2 regions of the Streptomyces sp. NPDC046215 genome follow, and region 2 is predicted to be linked to the other one. Evidence: predicted binding sites of a transcription regulator. Region 2 holds the regulator's gene; the other holds the start of a gene.
The links. Region 2 encodes HrcA, which represses chaperone genes, less so after heat shock. Its sites were predicted from a motif close to TTNGCACTCNGNNNNNCNGAGTGCNAA; they were not measured.
Positions count from the first base shown of each region.

Region 1 (11,586 bases), on a different contig from region 2:
GCCGGGCACACCTGGAAGCCATGGTCCCGACGATCGAGCGGGCCCTGAAGGAAGCGGGGGTGAGCGCGAAGGACCTCGACGGCATCGCGGTCACCGCGGGCCCCGGCCTCGCGGGCGCCCTGCTCGTCGGCGTGTCGGCGGCCAAGGCGTACGCGTACGCCCTCGGCAAGCCGCTCTACGGCGTCAACCACCTGGCCTCGCACATCTGCGTCGACCAGCTCGAACACGGCCCCCTGCCCGAGCCGACGATGGCCCTGCTGGTCAGCGGTGGCCACTCGTCGCTGCTGCTGGCGCCCGACATCACCTCCGACGTCCGCCCGCTGGGCTCGACCATCGACGACGCGGCGGGCGAGGCGTTCGACAAGGTCGCCCGCGTCCTGCACCTCGGCTTCCCCGGCGGGCCGGTCATCGACCGCTACGCCCGCGAGGGCAACCCCGACGCGATCCGCTTCCCCCGCGGCCTCACCGGCCCGCGCGACCCGGTCTACGACTTCTCCTTCTCCGGTCTGAAGACCGCCGTCGCCCGGTGGATAGAGGCCAAGCGGGCCGCGGGCGAGGACGTGCCCGTCGCGGACGTGGCCGCGTCCTTCCAGGAGGCGGTCGTGGACGTCCTCACGCGCAAGGCCGTCCGCGCGTGCAAGGACAACGGCGTCGACCACCTCATGATCGGCGGCGGTGTCGCGGCCAACACGCGCCTGCGCGCCATGGCCCAGCGCCGCTGCGAGGACGCGGGCATCACGCTGCGCGTGCCGCGCCCGAAGCTGTGCACGGACAACGGCGCGATGGTCGCCGCGCTCGGCGCGGAGATGGTGGCGCGGGGCCGGTCGGCGTCCTCGTGGGACCTGTCGGCGGACTCGTCGCTTCCGGTGACGGAGACGCACGTCCCCGGCCACCACGACCACGACCATGACCGCGACGGCGAGGAGGGGCACTCCCACTCCCACGGACACGGTCACGGCCATGGCCACACGCACGACCACGACCACGTCCACGAGCTGAGCAGGAAGAACCTTTACGACGCGTAGGGCCTTCGGCTCACGAGGGGGCCGGGGCCTCGGCCGAGGCCCCGCTCAGCCGGACGACGGCGGCGTGCGCCTCGTCCGGCGTCTCGGCGAGGGCGACCGCGGCACGCAGGTCGTCCGGGGTGTGCGCGTACCGCGGGACGGACGGGACGGGCGGGGCGTCGTGCTCATGCATCACATCGGCGCTCATACCGGGATGATTTCGCGACAGGGGCCCCGAAGGCGGTAAGACGCGCTGGGGGACGGCCGATTGAGCTCCTGAGCTTCGGGCCCCGGGGGTCGGAACCCGAGCTCTTTTTCTGAGGAATGGACGGCGGGTGAAACCCACCCGCCCTCCCAACCTCCGCGTATACCACGCGGGTTCACTTTAGGTGAGCGGCTTGCGACGACGCGTTGCGGCGCCCTACCGTTCAGGACAGCAAACGACCCCGGCGGTGTTGACAGCACCTGACCCGGGGTCTGACCAGCAAGATCGACACACCGAGTAAGGAAACCGATCTCATGGCTTCCGTCTACCCTAACGCCGGCGCGCCCTCCGCGCAGCCCCACCCCACCGCGAGCCCCGGCTACGGCAAGCGCAGCGCCCCCGGTCAAGCCCCGCGCAGCCGCAGCGACTTCGCACACCTGCCCGCCCGTGAGGCGTCGATCGCGACGTTCGTCGACCGCCTGCCCGACGGCGCGGCCATGGACGCCAAGACCCTCGCCGCCCACATCCCCGCCTACGGCCAGGCGGCCTGCCGCACCGCCGTGAAACGCCTGTCGGAGGCGGGCCACCTGCGCAGAGTGCGGGAGCACCGCAAGAGTGACAGCGGAAGCCTGCACTGGGTGACGCGGACGTACTTCTCCCGGACGCCGCGGGACGACGCCTGGTGGAACGCGTTCCTCAAAGGGGACGTCCCTGGAGCGGGAACGGGAGCGGTGCCACCCGTGGCGGCGCGGCCCGCGCGCTCGGCCGCGTACGACGCGCTCGCGTCGACCGGCCGGGCCGACCCCAGGATGACGCTGTCGGCGTCGGACTGCCGCGCCCTCGAAGAACTGGCCGGAGAATGGCTCGCCCGCGGCTCCACACCGGCCGACCTCGTCCGTGAACTGACCGCCGGACTCCCGCCCGTGGTGCACCACGCGGCGTCCCTGGCCCGCAACCGGCTCACGGCCAAGATGCCGCCGGAACCCCTGGCGGCGCCCGCCCCGGCCGCCGCGCCCCTGCGCGTCATGGAGTGCACGGTCTGCCGCACACCGGGCCGCCCGGAGGCACTCCCGGGCGGCCTCTGCCGCGACTGCCGGGGCGAGCCGCGGCGGGAGTTCCCCCAGGGCATCCCGCCGGGAGAGATCCACCGCCGCGTGGCGGCGATCCGCGCGGCCGTCCGCACCACGGAAAGGAGCATCAGATGACGACCTCGCGATCCGCGCCCCCTGCGGGGGCGCAGCCCACGTTCCTCCATGCCACCGGCAAGGCGCAGATGTCGGCAGCGGACTTCGAGGAGCTCGCCCGGACCGCCCCGGAGGGCGTGAAGTTGGAATTCACCAAGGGAAAGCTTGAGGTCAAGCCGGTGCCGGACGGGGATCACGACGACATCGCTATGTGGCTCGTAGAGCAGTGCCTGCGGCTGCGCCCTGACTTGTGGCTGTATCGGGAACGGCGCCTGAGGGTCGAGGACGGCGGCAAGGGCCGCTCGATCCCGGATGGCACGCTCGCACCACGGAAGCACTTCCGCGGGAGGCAGGACGAGTGGCCCGATCCGACGGACGTCCTGATGACGGTGGAGATCACGCCCCGCGACCCGGATACGGACCGGCGCGACCGCGGGGAGAAGCGTGACGGCTACGCCGAAGCCCGCATCCCGGTCTACCTCAGGGTCGACCGGCGAGCCTGCACCTTCACCGTCTACAGCGAGCCGCAGGACGGGAAGTACCGGAACCGCAGGACGCATGCGTACGGAGATACCGTGAAGCTCCCCCACCCGGTCGCCATCACCCTGGAGACAGAGGAACTCAAGGACTACCTGCCTTGACCTTCCCCCCAAGGGCAAGGTCTACCGTTCGGGACATGCACGGCGGCGGAATGCGAATCGGGGAAGCGGCGCACCGCGCCGGCGTGACGGTCAAAGCGGTGCGGTACTACGAATCGCTCGGGCTGATCACGCCCGCCCGGCTGGCCAACGGCTACCGCGACTACGGCGAGGGCGACGTACGGCTCCTGCGGGAGATCAAGACCCTCAGCCTGCTGGGGATCCCCGTCGAGCGCACCCGGCCGTTCCTGGACTGTCTGACGGCCGGCAGCGCGCACGCCGACGACTGCCCGGCGTCGTTGGCCGGGTACCGCGAGGTTATCGACGAGCTGACGGCACGGATCGACGGGCTCACCGCCCGCCGGGCGGCCCTCGCCGCGCAGCTGCGCGAGGCCGCCTACCGCAACAGCGCCGCCCGACCGCCCGACGACGCAGGAGAGACGATGCACGACTACAGCCAACTGCCCCCCGGTCTGCCCGTACCCGAGGACGACGGCGCGGCCGACCACCTCCCCGGTCTGAAGCTGCCGCATATCGAACTGGGCGACACCACCGGCGGCACGGTCGTACTCGACGCGCTGGGCACCGGACGGACGGTCCTGTACATCTACCCGCTGGCCGGGCGCCCGGACACCGACCTGCCGGAGGGCTGGAACGCCATCCCCGGCGCCCGCGGCTGCACCCCCGAGACCTGCGGATTCCGCGACCACCACCAGGAGCTGACCGACGCCGGCGCGGCGCGGGTGTTCGGGCTGTCCAGCCAGGACGGGGACTACCAGCGGGAGTTCGCCGACCGGCTCGGTCTGCCCTTCCCGATCCTCTCCGACCCGGACCGCCGCCTGGCGGACGCGCTGGATCTCCCCACGTTCCGGGCGGGGTCGCTGACGCTGTTCAAACGGCTGACGCTGATCGTCCGCGACGGGGAGATCGAGCACGCCTTCTACCCGATCTTCCCGCCGGACCAGCACGCCCGGCAGGTCCTGACCTGGCTGCGCGAGAACCCCCTCCCGGCCGGCTGAGACCGCCGGTCAGAGCACCGCGGACTTCTCCACGGCGCCGAAGAGCGCGCCGTCCGCCGCGGAGAAGCCCGTGGTCACGTGCACACGGTCGCCCGCGGCGAACCTGCCCGACAGCGGCCGCAGCGTGAGCGCCAGCGAGTGCTCCGCGAAATCGCAGGTCAGCCGGCTGTTGGGGACGGTGACGGCGGCGACGGCCGCCTTGCCGCCCCGGACCGGGCCGGTCACGGCCGTGACGATGTCGACGTCGGAACCCGTGTCACAGATGTAGGTGAGACCGACAGCGACGGCCGACCGGGCCTGCGCGCTCGGGGTGACGGCCCCGAGGGTCAGGGTGTGGGCCTTGGCGGAAGCGGGCGCGGCGACCGCCACCGCACCGGCGGTCAGCAGGAGAGCGACGGCGGTGGCTCCGGCGGCGCGGAAACGCATCGGATTCATGAGACGGCTGTCGCTTTCTGGAGACGGGCAAAGTCCCCCAAGGTCAACACGAGTTGACCGACCTCGACAGCCACTATTCGGGCACAGGAGTGAACAAGGGGCCTGGAATGGCCGGTTCAGGGTACTCGCCCGGCGCACCTGTAGCCTGCACGCATCGCTCCCGAGTGTGAGGGCAGGGTGAAATCATGGATTACCTACCGCATTTCCGTCGCGAAGCCCAGGCGTTCGAAGACGCGATCCGGCAGGCCGCGGACATCGGCGGAGCGCCGACCGTGCCGTCCTGCCCCGACTGGTCCGTGGCCGACCTGACCCTGCACCTGGGCGGGATCCACCGGTACGTCGGCCTGATCGTCCGGGAGCGGCTGCAGGAGCCCCCGGACACCGCCGACCTCACCGTCTTCCGGCTTCCCACGGACCCGGAGGGCTGGCCGTTGCCGGGGCCGCCCGGACGGGAGCCGCTGACGGGCGAGCTGATCGCCTGGTTCGCGGACGGCGCGCGGGCCCTGGAGGCGCTGTTCGGCAGCCGCGCCGGGAGCGAGGCGGTGTGGACGTGGTCGGCGGAGCGCAGCGTCGCGTTCTGGCTGCGGGTGCAGACCATCGAGGTGGCCGTCCACCGGTGGGACGCCGAGAGCACCGTCGGCGCGTCCCCCCGGCCGGTCGACGCCGAGCTGGCGGCGGACGCCGTGCACCACACGCTCACCGTCATGGCCCCGGCCCGGCGCGCGTGGAAGCAGGCCCCCGACGGCACGGGGGAGCGCTTCCGGTTCCGGCAGACGGACGGCCCGGGCCGCTGGACGGCACACTTCGAAGGCGGCGACGTCCGGCTCACCGAAGGCGAGGACGGCGGCTGGGACGTCGAGCTGTCCGGCACCGCGTCGGACCTGATGCTCTTCCTCTGGCAGCGGATCCCCGTCGGCGAACGGCTCAGGGTGGCGGGCGATCAGACCGTCCTCGACCGCTACTTCACCCTCGTCCCACCCGTCTGAGCGCTCACACCCGCGCCGGGTGCCCCAGCAGCATCGTCGGGGCACCCGCCACCCGCGTCAGCAGGATCGTGCAGGAGTTCTTCCCCTCCAGCTTCAGCTTCTTGCGGAGCTCCTCCGGCTCGACCGCCGAACCGCGCTTCTTCACGGTGACCACGCCGACCTTCCGCTCCCGCAGCAGCGCCTTGAGCTTCTTCAGGTGGAACGGCAGCACGTCGGTGATCTCGTACGCCGCCGCGTACGGCGTCTCCACCAGGTCGTCCGAGGTCACGTACGCGATGGTCTCGTCGATCAGCCCGCCGCCGACCTCCTCGGCGAACTCCGCGACGAGATGCGCCCGGATCACCGCGCCGTCCGGCTCGTAGAGGTAGCGGCCCACCGGCCGCACGGCCGGGTCGGGCAGCCCCCGGCCCACCAGGGAGTGGCCGCCCGGCAGCAGCGTCGCCCGGTAGGCGCCTGGCGCCGTGCCGAACCACAGCACGGCCTCTTTCACGTCTCCGCCGTCCGAGATCCACTCGGCCTCCGCTTCGGCGGGAACGGCCTCGTGCGGCACCCCGGGCGCGATCTTCAGCGCGGCGTGCGGGGCCGTCCGCGCCGCACCGACCGCCCAGGACAGCGGCGGCGAGTACGCCTCCGGGTCGAAGATCCGGCCCCGGCCGCCGCGCCGCGCGGGGTCCACGAAGACGGTGTCGTACGAGGACGTGTCGACCTCGGCGACATCGGCGCAGCGCACCTCGATCAGGTCGCCGAGGCCGAGCGCCTCGGCGTTGGCCCGGGCGACCGCGCAGGTCAGCGGGTCACGGTCGACGGCCAGGACGAAGATCCCGGCCCGCGCCAGGGCGATCGCGTCACCGCCGATGCCGCAGCACAGGTCGGCGACCCGGCGGACGCCGAGCGCGGCGAAGCGCCGGGCCCGGTACTCGGCCACGGACTTGCGCGTCGACTGCTCGACGCCGTTGGGCGTGAAGAACATGCGGAACGCGTCCTCGGTCCCGAACTTCGCGACCGCGCGCTGCCGCAGCCGGGCCTGCCCGAGCGCCGCGGACACCAGCTCCGCGGGGTGCTCGCGGCGCAGCCGGGTGGCCGTGGCCAGCTCCTGGGCGGGGTCGTGGTCGCGCAGGTCCGCGAGGAGCCTGCGGCCCTCGTCGGTGAGGAGGGCGGCGAAGGCCGCGGTGGGCTCGGCGGCGTCGGCGGGCGGGTTCGGTGCGGGCACGTGTCTCATTCTCGCCGACGGGCGGGCCCGCCGAGCGCGGCGCCCGCCTGCCCTTCCCGCGCGCCCCCGCCGCGCGCTTCGCTCACCCCGGGGCTGGCCGGTGCGGGGGCGCTCGCCGCGCTCCTGGCCCTGGCCGCCCTCCCGGCCGCCGACCGCACCTGCGCGGCCGTGCGGCCCGGGTAGCCGCCGGCCCGTCCCGCCGGGCACCCGCCGGCGGGACGGCGGCCGCGTTCCGTCTCTTCGAACGCATGCACAACAATCGGGCGGGTGCTCACGCCGATATCCGGCCGCCTCCGGGCCGCCCTCGCCCCCCTGTCCGCCGCCGCCGTGCTCGCCGGCCTGCTCGCCGGGTGCTCGGGCTCCGGTGCGAACTCCCCCGCCGGAGCGGACAAGGCGGGAGCCTCCGCCCGCACGGAGTCCCCCGCCGCGCGGGCCACCGCCCCCGACGACGGCGCCTACCGCCGCTGGGGCCTGGACAAACCGCTCGCCGCACCGCCGGCCCCGCCCGCGGCGCGGATGACGCGGGAGGTGAAGGAGGGCGGCGCGCCGCTGGTCGTGCGGCGCGTGCCGACCAAGGACAAGGTCGTCTTCGTGACGATCGACGACGGGGCCGAGAAGGACCCGGAGTTCGTGAAGATGGCCCGGGAGCTCAAGCTGCCCTTCTCGATGTTCCTCACCGACGACATCGCCCGCGCGGGCAGCGGCTACGGCTACTTCGGCGGCCTCCGCGACGCCCCCGGCGGCAAGGCGGCCGCGAACGGTGTCCACAACCACACCCTTTCCCACCCCAACCTGCGCACCCTCGCGCCCGAGGCCCAGCGCCGGGAGATCTGCGGGCAGCAGGACGCCCTGGAAAAGCGGTTCGGCACCCGTCCGGCCCTCTTCCGGCCGCCGTACGGCAACTACAACGACGCCACGCTCACCGCGGCCGGGAGCTGCGGGGTGAAGGCCGTCGTGCTGTGGGAGGTGACGATGCAGATCAACGACATGCGCTACGCGCAGAGCGGCGGGCTGCGCCCCGGCGACATCGTCCTCGCGCACTTCCGCGGTCCGCAGGAGCTCAAGGGCACCTCGATGACCAAGATGGTCACCAACATGCTGCGCAGCATCCAGGCGCAGGGCTACACCGTGGCCCGCCTGGAGGACTACCTCTGACCTGCCCGGCGAATGACCTGCCCGGCGAATGACCCGTCCGGCGAAGGGTTACCCCCGGCGGCGCGCGGGAAGATCCACCCCTGCGCCGCGCCGCGGCCCGCCCGGGAACGCCACCCCAGGGGGTGGAAACGAGGCGCGCGGCGCACAGCGAATTGGCACTCCGCTTGACCGAGTGCTAACCGCGTCATAGTCTCGGCTCCGTTGGCACTCTCCACCCGGGAGTGCCAAACGAGGCGACACGCAGATCCGGCACCCGCGACGACGGTTCCGCACAGGTCGCCACCTCAGACAGTTAACCCCGTGAGATCTCCGAAGGGGGAGGTCGGATCGTGACGACCGCCAGCTCCAAGGTTGCCATCAAGCCGCTCGAGGACCGCATTGTGGTCCAGCCGCTCGACGCCGAGCAGACCACGGCCTCTGGCCTGGTCATCCCGGACACCGCGAAGGAGAAGCCCCAGGAGGGCGTCGTCCTGGCCGTGGGCCCGGGCCGCTTCGAGGACGGCAACCGTCTTCCGCTCGACGTTACCGTCGGCGACGTCGTGCTCTACAGCAAGTACGGCGGCACCGAGGTGAAGTACAACGGCGAGGAGTACCTCGTCCTCTCGGCCCGCGACGTTCTCGCGATCGTCGAGAAGTAAAAGCCGGGGGTCCGGGGGTCGCTCCCCGGATCAGTACTGAACCCCGTTTGATGTGATCTGCGCCCCTGGTTCCCGCGTCTAAACACCCGGGCGCCCGGGGCGTAGTTCGTTTGAGAGGACTTGAAGCAACCCATGGCGAAGATCCTGAAGTTCGACGAGGACGCCCGTCGCGCCCTCGAGCGTGGCGTCAACAAGCTGGCCGACACGGTCAAGGTGACGATCGGCCCCAAGGGCCGCAACGTCGTCATCGACAAGAAGTTCGGCGCCCCGACCATCACCAACGACGGTGTCACGATCGCCCGCGAGGTCGAGCTCGACGACCCGTACGAGAACCTCGGCGCCCAGCTCGTCAAGGAGGTGGCGACCAAGACCAACGACATCGCGGGTGACGGCACCACCACCGCCACCGTGCTGGCCCAGGCGCTGGTCCGCGAGGGTCTGCGCAACGTCGCCGCCGGCGCCTCCCCGGCCTCCCTGAAGAAGGGCATCGACGCCGCGGTCAAGGCCGTCTCCGACGAGCTGCTCGCGACCGCCCGCCCGATCGAGGACAAGTCCGACATCGCCGCCGTCGCCGCCCTGTCCGCCCAGGACAAGCAGGTCGGCGAGCTCATCGCCGAGGCGATGGACAAGGTCGGCAAGGACGGTGTCATCACCGTCGAGGAGTCCAACACCTTCGGCCTGGAGCTCGACTTCACCGAGGGCATGGCCTTCGACAAGGGTTACCTGTCGCCCTACATGGTCTCCGACCAGGAGCGCATGGAGGCCGTCCTGGAGGACCCGTACATCCTCATCCACCAGGGCAAGATCTCCTCGATCCAGGACCTGCTGCCGCTGCTGGAGAAGGTCATCCAGGCCGGCGCCAGCAAGCCGCTGCTGATCATCGCCGAGGACGTCGAGGGCGAGGCGCTCTCCACCCTCGTCGTCAACAAGATCCGTGGCACCTTCAACGCCGTGGCCGTCAAGGCCCCCGGCTTCGGTGACCGCCGCAAGGCGATGCTCGGCGACATGGCCACCCTCACCGGTGCCACCGTCATCGCCGAGGAGGTCGGCCTCAAGCTCGACCAGGCCGGTCTGGACGTGCTGGGCACCGCCCGCCGCGTGACCGTCACCAAGGACGACACGGTCATCGTCGACGGTGGCGGCAGCCACGACGACGTCGTCGGCCGCGTCAACCAGATCAAGGCCGAGATCGAGTCCACCGACTCGGACTGGGACCGCGAGAAGCTCCAGGAGCGCCTCGCCAAGCTCGCCGGTGGCGTCTGCGTCATCCGCGTGGGTGCGGCCACCGAGGTCGAGCTCAAGGAGAAGAAGCACCGTCTGGAGGACGCCATCTCCGCGACCCGCGCCGCGGTCGAGGAGGGCATCGTCTCCGGTGGTGGCTCCGCGCTCGTCCACGCCGTCAAGGTCCTCGAGGGCAACCTCGACAAGACCGGCGACGAGGCCACCGGTGTCGCCGTGGTCCGCCGCGCCGCCGTCGAGCCGCTGCGCTGGATCGCCGAGAACGCCGGCCTCGAGGGCTACGTCATCACCGCCAAGGTGGCGGAGCTCGACAAGGGTCAGGGCTTCAACGCCGCGACCGGCGAGTACGGCGACCTGGTGAAGGCCGGCGTCATCGACCCGGTCAAGGTCACCCGCTCCGCGCTGGAGAACGCCGCGTCCATCGCGTCGCTGCTCCTCACGACCGAGACCCTGGTCGTCGAGAAGCCGGCCGAGGAAGAGGCCGACGCCGGCCACGGCCACGGTCACTCCCACTAAGGCAGTACCGGGCTGAAAAGCCGAAAAGGGCCGAGGCCCGGCACCCTTCCGGGGGCGCCGGGCCTCGGCCTTTCCGCTGTCCTGCTTCCGGCTTCCTGCTTCCGGTTTCCGGGCTTACTTCGGCCCGTACTTACGGCCCGTCGTGGACGACGCCCGCGACACCACCCGGTGCGGCGCCAGCTTCATCAGACCGGTGATCGCCTTGTACCGCGGGTCGGGCACGGACAGCGTCTTGCCGTGGCCCAGGTCCCGCAGCGCCGCGCCGACGAGTTTGTCCGCGTCCAGCCACAGCCAGCCGGGCACGTTGTCCGTCCCCATGCCGGCCCGCTCGTGGAACTCCGTCCGCACGAAGCCGGGGCACAGGGCCATCAGCCGCACCCCGCTGCCGGCCAGGTCGCGCGCCACGCCCTGGGTGAACTGCACGACCCACGCCTTGCTCGCCCCGTACGTGCCGCGCGGCACGAACGCCGCCACCGACGCGACGTTGATGACCGCGCCCCGGCGCCGCTCGCGCATCGTCTCCGTGGCCGCCGTCGTCAGCCGCAGCACCGCCTCGCAGTGCACCTTGAGCATCTTCAGCTCGTCGGCCGTCGAGACCTCCAGGAAGCGGCCCTTGTTGCCGAAGCCCGCGTTGTTGACCAGCAGGTGCACCGGACGCGCGGTGTCGCGGAGGCGGGCCTCCACCGCCTCGATGCCCTTGTCCTCGGACAGGTCCGCGCTGAGCACCTCCACCTCGACGCCGTGCCGGTCGTGGAGTTCGGTCGCCTGCTCGCCGAGCCGTTGCTCGTTGCGCGCCACCAGCACGAGGTCATGGCCCTCGCCCGCCAGCCTGCGGGCGAACGCGGCGCCGATCCCGGCGGTTGCCCCTGTGATCAATACAGTCGTCATACAGGCACGTTAGAGCCCTGCGGCGTCCCGTGACGATCGGTTGCGCAGACAGGACGCCTCTCCGGCCACCGTCACCGGCTCGCCCGGTAGGCCAGGGCCCGGTCGCGCATTCTGTCCGAAAGGGCGTCACCAGCTGCCAAAACGTCCGCCATCAGGGCCCGTTCGGTGGTGGCGGCACGGAAGAGGAAGGAAACCGTCACGGCGTGATCCGGGCGGTGGACGACCGAGACGGGATCACCCGCACGGATCTCCCCGGGCTCGATCACCCGAAGGTAGGCGCCGGGGGCCGCGGCCTGGGTGAAGCGCTTCATCCAGCCCTCCTCGCCCAGCCAGCCCACGAAGGTCCGGCAGGGGGTGCGGGGCGCGCTCACCTCCAGCAGCACGTCCGCGCCGATCCGCCAGCGCTCTCCGATGAGCGCGCCGTTGACGTCGACACCGCTGGTGGTGAGGTTCTCCCCGAAGGCGCCGT
Region 1 covers NZ_JBEYZW010000023.1:31,305-42,890, forward strand. Annotated here, with positions in the region: gene tsaD (tRNA (adenosine(37)-N6)-threonylcarbamoyltransferase complex transferase subunit TsaD) at 1-1,025, shown strand, start outside; gene ABZ951_RS13005 (hypothetical protein) at 1,036-1,212, opposite strand; gene ABZ951_RS13010 (hypothetical protein) at 1,524-2,414, shown strand; gene ABZ951_RS13015 (Uma2 family endonuclease) at 2,483-3,034, shown strand; gene ABZ951_RS13020 (MerR family DNA-binding transcriptional regulator) at 3,070-4,050, shown strand; gene ABZ951_RS13025 (hypothetical protein) at 4,060-4,485, opposite strand; gene ABZ951_RS13030 (maleylpyruvate isomerase family mycothiol-dependent enzyme) at 4,671-5,471, shown strand; gene ABZ951_RS13035 (methyltransferase domain-containing protein) at 5,476-6,681, opposite strand; gene ABZ951_RS13040 (hypothetical protein) at 6,682-6,864, shown strand; gene ABZ951_RS13045 (polysaccharide deacetylase family protein) at 6,949-7,836, shown strand; gene groES (co-chaperone GroES) at 8,166-8,474, shown strand; gene groL (chaperonin GroEL) at 8,607-10,229, shown strand; gene ABZ951_RS13060 (SDR family oxidoreductase) at 10,344-11,117, opposite strand; gene ABZ951_RS13065 (MOSC domain-containing protein) at 11,189-11,586, opposite strand, start outside.
Region 1: groES (co-chaperone GroES) is a predicted target of HrcA. The motif match lies at 7,989-8,015, and genes of this name have one in related genera.

Region 2 (11,586 bases):
ACGAGGTCGGGTTCGGCCGCGACCTCGGGGGCCGGGGTGCTCTTCTTCCAGGGCGGGGTGAGATCAGGTCCGTAGTTTCTGCTGCGCATGTCGGCCATTCTGTGAGGGCAGCGTGTGTGTCGCGGCTGGGGGGCCGGGGGTCATCCCCCGGGGAGGCACAGCCAGGGCGGGGTGAGATCAGGTCCGAACTCTCTGCTGCGCATGCGGGACATTGTGGATCACGTCGGGGCCTCCGAGGAGAGCATCACGGCACCGGCTCACGACACGCCGGAGCGCGCCGCCAGCTCCGCGCGCTGCGCCCGGACGAAGGCGGCGTCGACCGCCGCGCCGTGCCCCGGCACGTACACCGCGTCCTCCCCGCCGAGCTCCAGCAACCGGTCCAGCGCCGCCGGCCACTGCCGGGGCACGGCGTCCGGGCCCGCCTGGGGCTCACCCGACTCCTCGACCAGGTCGCCGCAGAAGACCACCTCGGGCGCCCCGCCGGAGCCGGCGACGAGGACGGCCAGGTCGTGGGCGGTGTGGCCCGGGCCGACGTTGGCCAGCAGCGCCTGCCGGCCGCCGCCGAGGTCGAGGGTGAGCTCGCCGGAGACCGGGTGGTGGGGCCGGACGAGCAGCTCGGCCGCGTTGGCGGCGGCCTCCGGGTCGAGGCCGTGGCGCACCGCGTCCCGGCACAGCGCCTCGCCCTCGCGCAGCAGCAGTTCGCCGAGGCCCACGGCCCCGTACACCTGCACGCCGGAGAAGACGGCCGTCCCGAAGACGTGGTCGAAGTGCGGGTGGGTGAGAGCGATATGCGTCACGTCCCGGCCGAAGAGCTCCCGCACCTCGCGCCGGACCTCCGCGCCCTCCCGCAGGCTCGATCCGGTGTCCACGAGCAGGAGCTCCGTCCCCCCGGCGATCACCCCGATCGTCGCGTCCCACACCGGCATTCTGCGGCGCGCGACCCCTGGCGCGAGCCGTTCCCAACGTGCTGCCGCCTCATGGCTGTCCATACCCGGACGCTAGCCGGAGCGCGGTACGGTTGCCCGCCCGGCCGCCGTGCGGAGGGCACGGCGGGGGGACGGCTCTTGCCCTGTCCGTGGTGCCCGGCCGTACACTGGCTGGAGGGATCTGGCACTCGTGACCATGGAGTGCCAGGGCCCGGGAACCGTAAGACGGCTGGACTGGAGGTGCGCGGTGCTGAGCGAACGCAGGCTCGAAGTGTTGCGCGCCATCGTCCAGGACTACGTGGGCACCGAGGAGCCGGTCGGCTCCAAGGCCCTCACCGAACGGCACCGGCTGGGCGTCTCCCCGGCCACCGTGCGCAACGACATGGCCGCGCTGGAGGACGAGGGCTTCATCGCCCAGCCCCACACGAGCGCCGGCCGCATCCCGACCGACAAGGGCTACCGCCTCTTCGTCGACAAGCTGGCGGGCGTCAAGCCCCTGTCGACGCCGGAGCGGCGCGCCATCCACAACTTCCTCGACGGCGCCGTCGACCTCGACGACGTCGTGGGCCGCACGGTCCGGCTGCTCGCGCAGCTGACCCGGCAGGTCGCGGTGGTGCAGTACCCGTCGCTGACCCGTTCGACCGTGCGCCACGTGGAGCTGCTCTCGCTCGCTCCCGCCCGCGTCATGCTCGTACTGATCACGGACACCGGACGGGTCGAGCAGCGCATGGTCGACTGCCCGGCGCCGATCGGGGAGACCTCGCTCGCGGATCTGCGGGCGCGGCTCAACAGCCGGGTCGTCGGGCGCCGCTTCGCGGATGTGCCGCAGCTGGTGCAGGACCTCGCCGAGTCCTTCGAGCAGGAGGACCGCGGAACCGTCACGACGGTCCTCGCGACCCTGCTGGAGACCCTGGTCGAGGAGACGGAGGAGCGGCTGATGATCGGCGGCACCGCCAATCTCACCCGCTTCGGGCACGACTTCCCCCTGATGATCCGGCCGGTGCTGGAGGCGTTGGAGGAGCAGGTCGTGCTGCTCAAGCTGCTCGGCGAAGCCAAGGATTCGGGCATGACGGTGCGAATCGGCCATGAGAATGCTCACGAGGGCCTGAACTCCACATCGGTCGTCGCCGTCGGCTACGGTTCGGGCGACGAGGCAGTCGCCAAACTCGGCGTGGTCGGACCGACCCGCATGGACTACCCCGGAACGATGGGAGCGGTACGCGCAGTGGCACGTTACGTCGGACAGATCCTGGCGGAGTCGTAAGTGGCCACGGACTACTACGCGGTCCTGGGCGTACGGCGTGACGCCTCGCAGGACGAGATCAAGAAGGCATTCCGCCGTCTCGCCCGCGAGCTGCACCCGGATGTGAACCCGGACCCGAAGACGCAGGAGCGGTTCAAGGAGATCAACGCCGCTTACGAGGTGCTCTCGGACCCGCAGAAGAAGCAGGTCTACGACCTCGGTGGCGACCCGCTCTCCGCGTCCGGCGGCGGTGGCGGCGGCGCGGGCGGCTTCGGTGCCGGCTTCGGCAATTTCTCCGACATCATGGACGCGTTCTTCGGCCAGTCCTCGCAGCGCGGCCCGCGCTCGCGGACGCGCCGCGGCCAGGACGCCATGATCCGTCTCGAAGTGACCCTGGACGAGGCCGCCTTCGGCACGACCAAGGAGATCCAGGTCGACACCGCCGTCGTCTGCACCACGTGCAGCGGCGAGGGCGCGGCCCCCGGCACCTCCGCGCAGACCTGTGACATGTGCCGCGGCCGCGGTGAGGTCTCCCAGGTCACCCGCTCCTTCCTCGGCCAGGTCATGACCTCCCGGCCGTGCCCGCAGTGCCAGGGCTTCGGCACCGTGGTGCCGACCCCGTGCCCGGAGTGCGCCGGCGACGGCCGCGTCCGCTCGCGCCGCACCCTGACGGTCAAGATCCCGGCCGGTGTCGACAACGGCACCCGCATCCAGCTGGCGGGCGAGGGCGAGGTCGGCCCCGGCGGCGGCCCCGCCGGCGATCTGTACGTGGAGATCCACGAGACCCCGCACTCGACGTTCCAGCGCCGGGGCGACGACCTGCACTGCACGGTCACCATCCCGATGACGGCCGCGGCCCTGGGCACGAAGGTGCCGCTGGAGACCCTGGACGGCATCGAGGAGATCGACATCAGGCCGGGCACCCAGTCCGGGCAGTCGATCCCGCTGCACCAGCGCGGCGTGACGCACCTGCGGGGCGGCGGCCGCGGCGATCTGGTCGTCCACGTCGAGGTGATCACCCCGAACAAGCTCGACCCGCAGCAGGAGGACCTCCTGCGCCAGCTCGCGAAGCTGCGCGGCGAGGAGCGACCGATGGGCGAGTTCAAGCCGGGTCAGCAGGGGCTGTTCTCGCGACTGAAGGACGCGTTCAACGGACGGTAGGCGCCTGACTCCTCCGGAGTGACCGCATGTCGGCGCAACGGCCGCTGATGCCAGACGTGATGAAGCCCGGCCGGGGCACACCCCGGCCGGGCTTCCGCATGTCGGGGCCCGTGCGGCCTTCGCGTTCGATTCGGCCGCGTGCCCGGGGCGTGACACGATGTGGTCATGGCTTTTGAATCCAGGGGGGCCTCCGCGCTGACCGGCCTGTCCCGGTATCCGATCGTGCAGGCCCCCATGGCCGGCGGCGGCTCCGGGCCGGCGCTGGCCGCGGCGGTCTGCGAGGCGGGTGGCCTGGGGTTTCTCGCCGCCGGGTACAAGACGCCGGCCGCGATGTACGAGGAGATCAAGCAGCTCCGCGCCCGTACGGCCAAGCCCTTCGGCGTGAACCTCTTCATGCCGCAGCCCCCCGCCGCCGACCCGGCCGCCGTCGCGGTCTACGCCGAGCAGCTCGCCGGTGAGGCCACCTGGTACGACACGCCGCTCGGCGACCCGCACCAGGCGTGCGACGACGCCTACGACGCCAAGCTGGCGATCCTCCTCGACGACCCGGTCCCCCTGGTCTCCTTCACGTTCGGCTGCCCGTCCCCGAAGGCGCTGGAGTCGCTCGCCCGGGCCGGCACGGTGACGGTCGTGACCGTCACCTCGGTCGCCGAGGCGGAGGCCGCCCGGGACGCGGGCGCGGACGCGCTGTGCGTCCAGGGCGTCGAGGCCGGCGGCCACCAGGGCACCCACCGCGACGACCCGCACGCGGACGGCGCGGGCGTGGGCCTGCTGTCCCTGCTGACCCAGGTCCGTGCGGCCGTGGACCTGCCGGTGATCGCCTCGGGCGGTCTGATGCGCGGTGCGCAGATAGCGGCCGTGCTCGCCGCCGGCGCCGGCGCCGCGCAGCTCGGCACCGCGTTCCTCGTCTGCCCGGAGTCCGGCGCCCACCCGCTGCACAAGCAGGCGCTGACCGATCCGCTGTACGGGGGTACGGAGTTGACCCGCGCCTTCTCCGGCCGCCCGGCCCGCGGCCTGGTGAACCGTTTCATCCGAGAGCACGGCCCGTACGCCCCCGCCGCGTACCCCCAGGTCCATCACCTGACGGCCGGTCTGCGCAAGGCGGCCGCGGCGGCGGGCGACCCGCAGGCCATGAGCCTGTGGGCGGGGCAGGGGCACCGCCTGGCGCGCGAGCTTCCGGCGGGCCGGCTCGTCGAGCTGCTGGCCGCCGAACTCGACGCCGCGCGCAGGACATTGACGCAGGACGGCGCGGAGCGGGACGGCGCCGCGCCGCAGGGCGAGCCGCTGACCGGCGAGGCGCCGGGCGACGGGTCGCGAGGAGTTGAGTTGCGAGGGAGCGAGTCATGACAGCGCCGGTCTTCCTGGTCGAGGAGGGGGCCCTCACGGGTGTCTTCCCCGGTACCGTCTTCCCGCTCTCCGGCCCCGAGGGGCGGCACGCGGTCTCGGTCCGCCGGCTCACCGTCGGCGAGGACATCGTCCTGACGGACGGCGAGGGCACCGGCGCGTCCGGCACCGTCGCCGCCGTCGAGGGCAAGGACCGCCTCGACGTCGCCGTCACCTCCGTCCGCTCCGAGCCGCTGCCGGAGCCCCACATCACCGTGGTCCAGGCCCTGCCCAAGGGCGACCGCGGGGAGCTGGCCGTGGAGACGATGACCGAGACGGGCGTCGACGCGATCGTCCCGTGGTCGGCGGCGCGCTGCATCACCCAGTGGAAGGGCGAGCGCGGCGCGAAGTCGCTGAGCAAGTGGCGCGCGACGGCCCGCGAGGCCGGCAAGCAGTCCCGGCGGCTGAGATTCCCGCAGGTGGCCGACCTGATGACGACCAAGCAGGTCGCCACGCTGCTGGCCGACGCCGCGTTCGCGGCCGTCCTCCACGAGGAGGGCTCCAGCGCGCCGCTCGCCACGGCGGAGCTGCCCGCGACGGGCACCATCGTGCTCATCGTCGGCCCCGAGGGCGGCGTCTCGCCCCAGGAGCTCACCGCGTTCGCCGAGGCGGGCGCGCGGCCGTACCGGCTGGGCCCGAGCGTCCTGCGCACGTCCACGGCGGGCACGGCGGCGACGGCGCTGCTGCTGGGACGGACGGGCCGCTGGTCCTGAGGTATCCGGCCGGGGGGCGGGGCGTCGGCTCAAGGTAGGCCGTTTTGGGGATGCATTGCTCATGTCGCAGCTTCACACCCGGGATTACGAGCGCATGCTCGACCTCGTCGTCGCGGTACTCGAGAACAACGACCCGGAGTCGCTGGGTCATCTGATCGCGGCGCACCTGCTCGACGCGTTCGGCTGCAGCACCGTGATCTTCGCGAGGATGCAGGTGCCGAGGCGGCTGGGGCAGGCGGAGGGCTGGGCGCCGGAGTCGCTGGACGGGGTGGACGCCCTGGTCCGGCGCCGGGTGGGCCAGCAGCACCCGCTGGTCGGCTACCTCGCCGACGGGCACCGCAGCCCGGTGTCCATGAACCAGCTCTGCGACCTCTGGCGCCACCTGGAGTGCTCCAGCGAGGCGCGCCGGGACTACGGCACCAACCAGCAACTGGGCCTGCCCCTGCCGTCCGACGGCGGTGCGCTGCGCGCGGTGTCCCTGGGCCGGAAGGGGTCGGACTTCAGTGCGCGCGAGCTCGCGTTCGCCACGCGGATACAGCCGCTGCTCATCAGCGCGGACAGCCATGTGCGCGAGCTGCGGCGGCTGCGGGCGCTGTCCACCGGCCTGGTGCTCCCCACCGAGGGGCACGGCCTGACGCCGCGTGAGCAGACGGTCCTGGGGCTGCTCGCGGAGGGGCTGACGGCCGATGTGATCGGCCGCCGCCTCACGATCTCGCCCCATACGGTCAACCGCCACCTGGAGAAGATCTACCGCAAACTGGGCACCAACAACCGGGTCTCGACGGTGTCGCTGGCCCGGCAGGCGGGCCTGGTGCCATGAGTAGGGAGTTCTTCCTATGGCGGCGCGTGGACGGCCGTCGGATGCTGTGACCAGCACAAAGCGCCGACGCCGACCACGGGGGAGTGGGCGTCGGCGCGCTCGTTCCCCAGCGGCGGGCCCCGGGTCCCGCCCGCGGCGGGTGCAAGGCCGGACCGCCCGCGGCGTGTCCAAGGCCACAGGCCCTGCGCCCGACTTTGTTCGCGACTCGCCTGGCTGCGACCGATCGGTGATCGACAATCCACTATTTTTGACGGTGGATAGTCGGGACCTCGGTGGGGGAGGCGAGCCGTGGGCGACGGCCGTGACAGTGGCAAAGTGTTGGACATCAAGACGGCGGACCTGAAGGCGTCCGCGCCGGTCTTCCACACGCAGAGCGTCAAACTGAGCGAAGCGCTCACCAAGCTCATCACTACCCTGGACGGCCTGGGCAAGCCGTGGGGCGAGGACGACTCCGTCAAAAAGTTCGCCACCGAGTACCCCAAGCGGCAGAAGGAGATCGAGCAGGCGACCGGCACCCTCGTGCTGGGCCTGGTCAGCATCCACGAGGCGATGCTCGACATGGCGGACGGCCACGTCGACAACGACGCCCTGATCGCGGGCATGTTCAACAAGAAGGCCCCCCAGGGAGCCGACGGCAAGGGCGCCAAGTGAGCATCGAGGACGAGGCCAAGAACATCCTCGAAAAGCTCGGCCTCAAATGGCCGGACGGCGACCCGGGGAAGCTGCGGAAGGCCGCCACCGCCTGGAACACCTTCGCCGACAGCGTGGAGAAGATCCGCACGCCGGTGAACAACACGGCGACCTCCCTCATCCACAACAACAAGGGTGAGGCGATCGACGCCTTCGAAATCTTCTGGGCCCGCTACGCCGCCAAGGGGGAGAAGGGCTGGCTCTACGACATCCCGAAGGCCGCCCGCGAGATGGCCGATGCGCTGGAAAAGCTCGCCGCCGCCATCGACGACGCGACCGACAAGCTGTGGACCCAGATCAGCATCCAGGCCGCTGTCATCGTGGCCGGTGTCGGCCTGGCCTGGCTCACCGCCGGCCTCTCGACGGCCGCGTCCGCCAGCGCGGCGGCGGCGATCATCGAGCTGGGCGCCGCGGTGGGCGTCAGCATCTCCACCGTCGTGGCCGAAGTCGTCGCCGCGACCGTCATCTCGGCGGCGTTCGGCGGCGTGGAGTCCGTCACCGTCAACCTGGCCGTCGCCCAGACCCTCAAGATCAGCACCGGCCTTCAGGACGGCGTGAGCCTGGACGACATCAACCACGCCGCCAAGGAAGGCATGATCGTCGGCGGTGCGTTCGGGGGCTTCGGCGGCCTGGCGAAGAACAGCGTCAGACTCGGCGGGCAGATGTCACCCCTGATGCGGGGCGCCCGCCCCAACCTCCTCGAACAAGGCGCCGCCGGCCGGCCCACCGCGAACATCAAGGGCTGCCGCGACCCGATCGACGTCGCCACCGGCGCCATGATGCTGCCCCAGACCGACGTCACCCTGCCGGGCGCCCTGCCGCTCGTCCTCGAACGGACACACCTGTCGTCGTACCGGGCGGGCGGCTGGTTCGGCCCGACGTGGGCCTCCACGCTCGACGAGCGCGTCCAGCTCGACGCCGAGGGCGTGGTGTTCGTCGCCGCCGACGGCATGCGCCTCGTCTACCCCGTCCCGAAGCCGGGGGAGCCGGTCCTGCCCGTCAAGGGCCCCCGCATGCCCATGGAGTGGGACGGCAGGCCCGACGGCGTCTTCACGGTCACCGACCCGTTCGCCGGCGTCGTCCGCACCTTCAGCCGCCCGGCCCCCACGGACGCTCCCGGCGCCGTCCAGCTGCCCCTGGACAGCGTCCACGACCGCAACGGCGCGCGCATCGACATCGAGCGCGCGGCGAACGGCACGCCCACCGCCGTCCGGCACTCCGGCGGCTACTACGTCGCCGTCGACACGGACGGCCCGCGGATCACCGGCCTGCGCCTGCTGGACGAGGCCCCGTCGCCGTACGAGCCGATGCAGGCACTCGGCCGGGGCACCGTCCTGGTCCGCTACGGCTACGACGAGGCGGGCAACCTCACGGAGGTCGTCAACTCCACCGGCAAGCCGCTGCGGTTCACCTACGACGCCGAGGGCCGGATCACCTCTTGGACCGACCGCAACGGCACGTCGTACGGCTACGTCTACGACGAGCGGGGCCGCGTCGTCCGCACGGAAGGCAGCGACGGCTTCCTCTCCGGCAGCCTGGTCTACGACGACGACACCCGCAGCATGACCGTCACCGACTCCCTGGGCGCGCGGGCCACGTACCGGCACAACGCCGACTGCCAGGTGATCGAGGAGACGGACGCGCTGGGGCACACCACCCTCACGGAGTGGGACGAGCGGGGCGAATCCCCCGTGGCCGTCACGGACCCGCTGGGCCGCACCACCCGCTACACCTACGACGAGACGGGCAACCTCACCGGCGTCACCCTGCCGGACGGCATGGCGGGGACGGCGGTCCACGACGCCCTCTGCCGCCCGACCGAGGTCACCGAGCCCGGCGGCGCGGTCTGGCGGCACACGTACGACGAGCGTGGCAACGTCCTCGCCACGGTCGACCCGGCCGGGGCCGTGACCCGCTACGGCTACGACGAGTCGGGCCACGTCGCATCCGTCACCGACGCCCTCGGGCACACCACCCGCGTCACCTGTGACGCCGCGGGCCTGCCGGTCGCCGTCACCGATCCCCTCGGTCACACGACGACCGTCCGCCGTGACACCTTCGGCCGCGTCGTCGAGACGACCGACCCGCTGGGCCGCACGACACGCATGACCTGGACCGTCGAGGGCAAGCCGAGCCGGCGGGAGGACGCGGACGGTCGGCGCGAGACCTGGACGTGGGACGGCGAAGGCAACCTCCTCACCTACACGGACGCCGCGGGGAACGTCACCCGCCACACCTCGACCCACTTCGACGTTCCCGCCACCCGCACCGAGGCGGACGGCACGGAGTACGCCTTCGCGTACGACACGGAACTGCGGCTGACCGGCGTCACGAACCCGCAGGGCCTGACCTGGTCCTACGTGTACGACGAGGCCGGCCGCCTGACGGCCGAGACGGACTTCAACGGCCGGACGCTCACGTACACGCACGACGCGGCGGGCGGGCTCACCTCCCGGACCAACGGCGCCGGAGAAACGATCCGCTTCACGCGGGACGCGCTGGGGCGGGTGATCGAGCAGGACGCCGGTACGGGCGGGACGTCCTCCTTCGCCTACGACGCGGCGGGCAGTCTGCTCCGGGCGGCCGGCCCGGACGCCGAGATCGAGTGGGAACGGGACGTCTTCGGCCGCCCGCTGTCGGAGACGGTCAACGGCCGGGCGACCACCTACGCCTATGACGCGCTGGGCCGCCGGACCGAGCGGGTCACCCCGTCGGGCCTGCGCTCGGAGTGGACGTACGACGCGGCCGGGCACCCCACGGAACTGCGCTCCGAAGCCGGGTCGCTGACCTTCGCCCACGACGCGGCGGGCCGGGAGACCGCGCGCGGCCTCGGCGGCGGGGCGACGCTCACCCAGAGCTGGGACGCGTCCGACCGGCTGACGACCCAGGTGGTCACGGGCGCGGAACGACTCCTCCAGCACCGCTCGTACGCGTACCGCGAGGACGGCTACCTCACGGAAATTCGCGAACTGACGTCCGGCACACGCCGTTTCGACCTGGACCGCTCCGGTCGCGTGACCGGGGTGCGGGCGCACGGCTGGACGGAGCGGTACGCGTACGACGCGACGGGCAACCTCACCCATGCGTCGGCGCCGGCGCACGAGTCGCCCGGCGACCGCGAGTTCGACGGCACGCTGATCCGCCGGGCGGGCCGCGTGACATACGAACACGACGCGCAGGGCCGCCTGATCCGCAAGTCCCACAAGCTGCTGAGCGGCGGGTCACGGACGTGGCTGTTCGAATGGGACGCCGAGGACCGCCTGACGGGCGCGGTGACGCCGGAGGGGGAGAGCTGGGCGTACGCGTATGACCCGCTGGGCCGCCGAATATCGAAGCGGCGGCTGACGGACGAGGGCGGGGTGGCCGAGGAGGTCACCTTCGCGTGGGACGGCACGAGGCTGTCGGAACAGACGACGGTGGACGGCGCGGTCACGACGTGGGACTACGCGCCGGGCACGCACCGGCCGGTGACGCAGACGGACCACCGGCAGCTGGTGCGCGCCGCGGGCGAATCGCTGATCGAGCAATTCACCGGCGACCAGGCCGATGCGGATCACAGCACGCGCTTCCATGCGATCGTGACGGACCTGGTCGGTACTCCGACGGAGTTGGTGACGCCGGACGGCGAACTGGCGTGGCAGCGCCGCACGACGCTCTGGGGGACGAGGCTTCCGGCGCCGCGGGACGCGGGGGTGGATTGCCTTCTTCGGTTCCCGGGGCAGTACCACGACGCGGAAACGGGGCTGAATTACAACTACTTCCGGTATTACGACGCGGAGACGGCGCGGTACATCACGGCGGATCCGCTGGGTCTTCAGCCTGCCCCCAACCACCACGCGTATGTGGCGAACTCGCACACGCTCGGTGACCCGCTGGGATTGGCCCCGTGCCCGGTAACGGAACTGTCACCCACCACGGTGCGTTTTAGTCAGAACTCTGTAACCGAAGCTGAGGAAATCATCGGGAGTATGCGCGCAAAGGGCTGGAAGGGAGATCCGATTGACGTCGTTCGTATGCCGGATGGTCGGCTGACATCGATTGACAATACGCGTGTGCTCGCAGCCCGTTCCACTGACACACCCATTCAAGCGCGAGTGCGGAACTTCGATGACCCTCTACCAGCGGATGTAATTGAGAGTGGGCGGTTCAACACGAAGAAGGCGACTCCTGTCACCTGGGGTGAAGCCGTCACGGCTAGAATCGGTAAGCAGAGCGCAGGCTATCGCAACACCTACCCAATGGGCTCGGACATCACGGGCTGGCGAGGAGACTAAGCAGATGGATCTTCTTCCTGTTGAAGAGCTCCCCGGAGGATTTACTTACCCGGAGGAGTTCCTCCGGGCTGTGGAGTCCGGTTTGGTCGGACTCGATCCCTGGTGGCTTTTGGAAGGCACGAACCTTCGTGCACGGGTGACGGGGCTCCGAGAGCGGTTTCCGGAGCGTCGTCTCATGCCATTCGCGCGACGCGAGGACAACGATGACGTCGCATGTTGGGATCTTGAAGCCGACGTAGTGCGCGTTATTCACGACTTCTCCTCGCCTGGGCGGGAGAATCGGCGTGAGTTCGCCACGTTCTACGACTGGTTGCGGGCAGCCCTGGAAGATTTCATCGAGTTTGAGTGACTTCGCCTTCAGTGGTCGAGGTCTCCT
Region 2 covers NZ_JBEYZW010000059.1:7,062-18,647, forward strand. Annotated here, with positions in the region: gene ABZ951_RS23400 (DUF3097 domain-containing protein) at 1-89, opposite strand, end outside; gene ABZ951_RS23405 (MBL fold metallo-hydrolase) at 258-989, opposite strand; gene hrcA (heat-inducible transcriptional repressor HrcA) at 1,174-2,190, shown strand; gene dnaJ (molecular chaperone DnaJ) at 2,191-3,330, shown strand; gene ABZ951_RS23420 (nitronate monooxygenase) at 3,496-4,677, shown strand; gene ABZ951_RS23425 (16S rRNA (uracil(1498)-N(3))-methyltransferase) at 4,674-5,426, shown strand; gene ABZ951_RS23430 (LuxR C-terminal-related transcriptional regulator) at 5,488-6,246, shown strand; gene ABZ951_RS23435 (hypothetical protein) at 6,535-6,897, shown strand; gene ABZ951_RS23440 (DUF6531 domain-containing protein) at 6,894-11,210, shown strand; gene ABZ951_RS23445 (hypothetical protein) at 11,215-11,559, shown strand; gene ABZ951_RS23450 (DUF397 domain-containing protein) at 11,568-11,586, opposite strand, start outside.